DNA from 2 places in the Psychrobacter sp. KCTC 72983 genome. Region 2 is predicted to be linked to the other one. Evidence: riboswitches for the same ligand, from Rfam matches in the RefSeq annotation. Region 2 holds a riboswitch; the other holds the start of a gene.

Region 1 (2,477 bases), 350 kb from region 2:
ACGTCTGACATAGTCATAACCCTGATATTTAATTTATTTGTGGTCTAATAGACCGATAACGCTTGCAAATAGCTACTGAACGATAAATATTAAAACGAAGGATTATAACTAATACTACGAGGTAATGATTTGGTGCAGAACTGCTCTTAAGCTTGGATGTATTATAGGGGGAACATCCTAGTATCGCAAGCCTTATCTCAGGTTTTATGTAACTGGACTTAACTATTGCCCTATATTGGCGACTTTATTTGGCATTTGGCAGACGAAACAAATAGACGGCAACCCCGCTACAGACCAGTGCTACCAGCCATGCCGCCCATGTCATATCAGCGGGCAGACGATAAAACAACATGGCAGTCGATATCGCCATCATGATGGTCGCAAGCCACTTAGCATAGAGCGGTACTGCATGATTTTCTTCCCAATCACGGACGTATTTGCCGAAGTATTTGTGATTGATCAGCCAAAAATGAAAGCGCTTAGAGCTACGCGCCCAGCAGCCTGCTGCAAGTAGTATAAAAGGCGCAGTCGGCATCACAGGCAATAAAATACCGATAATCCCTAAGACAAAAAACACCCAGCCAAGCGTCACAAAGGTCCAGCGTATCATTGGACTTCTAGATTGGTTGGTCTTAGGCCTATGATAAAACGCTTTTTTATTATGGGTCATATAAGTGATGTCGATGGACGGTGCGGTGAATGATTTTGGTAGCCATCAAAAGTATTTACATAGCTACTTGTATGAATAACCAAGCATGCAATATCACCAAAAATTGTACAAGCCCATTTATACAAGCTTTTTGCTATCGATCAGTATCGTTGGTTAGTGATTGGGTAAGTACCAATGACAAATACTGCGCTCTTCTATTAACACGTCGATTGCAAGCGCTTATAAGATTGAAAGCGCTTATAAAAAGCCAACACAAATGTGAACTGTTATAAAGGGCGGTTAACGAGCGTCAGTCATCACCTTTCATTGTCATTCCTTGTACGCTTGCATCGCCGCTTACAAGTCGTCTATAGTAGAACCTCAATAAAATTGATGCAGCATAGGAAACGCGCTCGATTAAATGCTACTTTTCTTGCTTGCTGTGACTGCGTCTCCAGAGGCTGCGAAAAATAGCGTTTAATCTTGCTATACCATTTTTATAATGGTTTCACTATATGATGATGCAGTAGCTATCGATAATAGCCATTAGCAGTACTGATCAAAAATAATGCAGCACCACTTAACCTTGTCGGGGTGCTTTGCTTTTAACCTTGTAACGATTGTTAAAACCATCGCTGAGACACACCCGTGAACCTGAAGCAGTTAGCACTGACGTAGGAAACAAGCATGACAGACCCTAAGCAGTCTATAAATAAGAGAAATCTCTACCTGACGCGCTGATCTGATAGCGCCTTACATGTTGAGATTTTGCCTTTCTTGTTTTGCCTTTTTTGTTTTATGTAAACAGCATCAGTCTGATTGTTTTCTATCATTAATAAGGAAACAACCATGCAGCCGACCACCAAATTGACCCTTACCCTCGAATGGTTCTTAAACCCTGATCACCTACCTTTTATCGCGGGTATGACCACAGGCGCATATGAGCAGGCAGGGCTAGATATCACTATTATCGAGCCTGATGACCACTATGATGGCTTTGCTGAATTGCAAAACCAAAGTATCGATCTGCATGTGAATGAGCCGATTCATCTGTTTGAGCATTACGCGCCGAATCTGCGTGCGCTTGGCTGTTTTTTTGAGACCGATGGCGGCATATTGATGCAGCAGTCCAGTATGGATAAGCTCAAAAACAATCAACCGATTCGCATTTGCACCCCTGCTGCTGAAGAAAAAACCAATCGTATTGGCTTTGAGATATTAGCGCGCTATGCCAAAAAAAATGGCTTCACTATCAGCCGTGACAATGTGACCTTTGTACAAAAAGACTTCTACCATATAAAAAACTTGCAAGAAGACCCAAGTCTCGATGGTGCATGGCTATGCTTTTATAACTTTGAAGGGGTTGAGGCGACGCATGAAGGGCTAGACTTTACGTTTATCGATCAGCATCTGTCACCTTATCCGAATTTTTCGGCGTTAGAGATTCTGACGACTGATGAGATCTATAGCGCGAAAAAAGACGCGATAGATACCTTTATCCAAGTGACCAACCAGATGACGGAGCTGTGTAAAAATGATCCAGAGACTGCCCACCATATGTATTACAACTATAGTAAGACCGAAGCCGATACGCTGATGGACAGCATCATTGATAATACGTTGGGCAGATTGATCACGCCAATCAAGCCTGATGCCAATAAGTGGCAAGAACTGCGTGAGATGCTGGCCGAGATCGATATCGTGACGTTGACGGATGAGCAGTATCAATCGCTGTGGGCACTATAAGCGTTAAAATAGTTTGAGTAATAAAAAACCGCCATCGTGTTTACTATGGCGGTTTTTTATTCTATTAATGATTAGAAATATT
Region 2 (2,477 bases):
CACCTGTACGTCGTGCTCCCATGCCACTTTGGTCAATTCACCAAGCGTACGTAGTTCGCCAAACTGCGCCTCATCATTGGCATCTTGCAAGCAGCCGGGGCGTAGGCCATCACCTAGACTGAACGCCACATCGTATTGCTTCATAATCTCGCAGATATCTTCAAAATGCGTGTATAAAAAGCTCTCTTTGTGATGCGCCAGACACCACTGCGCCATGATAGAGCCGCCGCGTGAGACGATACCTGTCAAACGCTTTGCGGTGAGCGGTACATAGCGGAGCAGGACGCCTGCGTGAATGGTAAAGTAATCCACACCTTGCTCGGCTTGCTCAATCAAGGTATCACGGAATATCTCCCACGTCAGATCTTCAGCGACGCCATCGACTTTTTCTAAGGCTTGATAAATCGGTACGGTACCAATCGGCACAGGAGAGTTGCGGATTAGCCATTCACGAGTTTCATGAATGTGATTGCCCGTCGATAAATCCATGATGGTATCCGCGCCCCAACGCGTGGCCCATGTCATTTTGGAGACTTCTTCATCAATCGATGAGCCGAGCGCTGAGTTGCCGATATTGGCATTGATTTTTACCAAAAAGTTGCGCCCGATAATCATTGGCTCAGATTCAGGGTGGTTGATGTTGTTGGGGATAATTGCACGTCCAGCGGCTACTTCATCACGGACAAACTCAGGGGTGATAATTTTGGGCATATTGGCACCGAAGCTCTCACCCTCATGTTGACGCATGTCAGTCAGTTCATGCTGCTTTTGCGTCTCACGTATCGCAATATATTCCATCTCAGGGGTAATGATGCCGCGACGCGCGTAGTACATCTGAGTGACGTTTTTCCCTGCTTTGGCACGGCGCGGTTTGTCAATATGAGCAAACCTGAGGTTGGCAGTACTGATGTCACGAGCACGCGCTTGCCCGTACGAGCTAGATAGACCGCTTAGTTGCTCGGTATCACCGCGCTCGGCGATCCAGTTTTCACGCAGTTTGGGTAGACCGCGGGTCAGATCAATCTCGACATTGGGGTCAGTGTACACGCCTGAAGTATCGTACACATAAAAAGGCGGATTGTGCTCGCCATCCTTATCACCCGTACCGCCAACTGGCGTATCCGTTAAGCTGATTTCACGCATCGGTACTTGAATATCAGGCCGTGAGCCTTCGATATAGACTTTGCGCGAGGCGGGTAGGATACGGTGTAAGTCGCGCGCGTCTTCTTCAAAGCGTGCATCACTGGCGGCGCGGTGGGCAGGTGTCTTTAGCGCGTCGGCTTTTTTATCGGCTTTGGTGTCTGATACGAGAGGTATGTTATCGGCTGGGTTGTGCGTTTGGACTTGTGATGGCGCTGAGGCACTGTCTAAAGAGGCATTGTCAAAAGAGCTGCTGTTTGAAATAGTCATATGCTGTCCTAGCGTGTTGGTTTTTGAATAAAAGCAACACCGCCAGTAGCTGCGGGGCAAACACTCGTCATTCAGACAAATTTATATTATCAACACCTAACAGCGAGCAAAGAAATTGTCGCGGTTAATGGTCATCAAATAGTGGACGCCGCTTTCTATCTTCTCTCGTTATCTACGTATGCGGCGTGCATCGTTAGACAATAGCGATGATAAAAAAGTATTTTTACGCGTCCGTTGTCATCAATAACAACGTGCTTAAGACTTCCCTGCGTCGGTACTAACCGCATCAGGTTCGGCGGGTGATCTCTCAGCGAATGTAGATAGGTGGCTACTTTTATCAATGTTTAACTATAAACGTTTAATAAAGTAGGCCAATGCTACATCGCACCCCGAGTCTGTCAGTGTTGTAAATCTTCTTCATACTAACAAAATTCTGCGTTAACGGCTAATGGAATTTGGATGAAAATATCAGGCGCTTATTTTGCTATTTAGCATGGATACAAAGAACAGGAGTTATTGATAGTAATTAAAATTCCTTGATATTACTGATACTTAGAGGCGATTGCTAAATATTGTGTAAAGCGAATGCAGGATTTGAGAGGTTGTCATTAAACTGTCATAAAGATTTGGCAAGATAACGCTCATATCACAAACAATGCTTTTTTATATCGTTGTTAAATTTTAGGAGTCCTACATGCGTTATTCGTTATTAGCAGTGGCCGTTAGTTGTACATTAATGCTTACGGCGTGTAATAAGTCAACAGAGACGGCAGAACCAGCTGCTGATACGACCAGTAGCGCCGCTACCACGGCTGAAACCACCACGCAGACTCAGGCAACGCCTTCTGCTGACACGGGTTTCAAATCTGCTGAAAACATCGCCATGAATATCACAGGTGCAGGCGCATCATTCCCGCAGCCGATCTATGCCAAATGGTCTTCTGACTATAACGCTGCCACAGGTGGCCAAGTCAACTATCAATCTATTGGCTCATCTGGAGGTATCAAACAAATCCAATCAAAAACCGTCGATTTTGGTGCTTCTGATGCGCCATTGACACCTGAAG

Evidence for each region. Region 2 has a riboswitch for thiamine pyrophosphate ahead of thiC (phosphomethylpyrimidine synthase ThiC). Riboswitches for the same ligand answer to the same signal wherever they lie in the genome.
Region 1: it holds a riboswitch for thiamine pyrophosphate, as region 2 does, so the genes downstream of both, PSBA01_RS07105 (ABC transporter substrate-binding protein) here and thiC (phosphomethylpyrimidine synthase ThiC) in region 2, are expected to answer to the same signal.

The regions. Positions count from the first base shown of each region.
Region 1 covers NZ_CP060390.1:1,665,342-1,667,818, reverse strand. Annotated here, with positions in the region: gene PSBA01_RS07115 (cold-shock protein) at 1-11, opposite strand, end outside; gene PSBA01_RS07110 (YbaN family protein) at 245-670, opposite strand; TPP riboswitch at 1,230-1,347, shown strand; gene PSBA01_RS07105 (ABC transporter substrate-binding protein) at 1,499-2,395, shown strand.
Region 2 covers NZ_CP060390.1:1,315,667-1,318,143, reverse strand. Annotated here, with positions in the region: gene thiC (phosphomethylpyrimidine synthase ThiC) at 1-1,410, opposite strand, end outside; TPP riboswitch at 1,657-1,812, opposite strand; gene pstS (phosphate ABC transporter substrate-binding protein PstS) at 2,105-2,477, shown strand, end outside.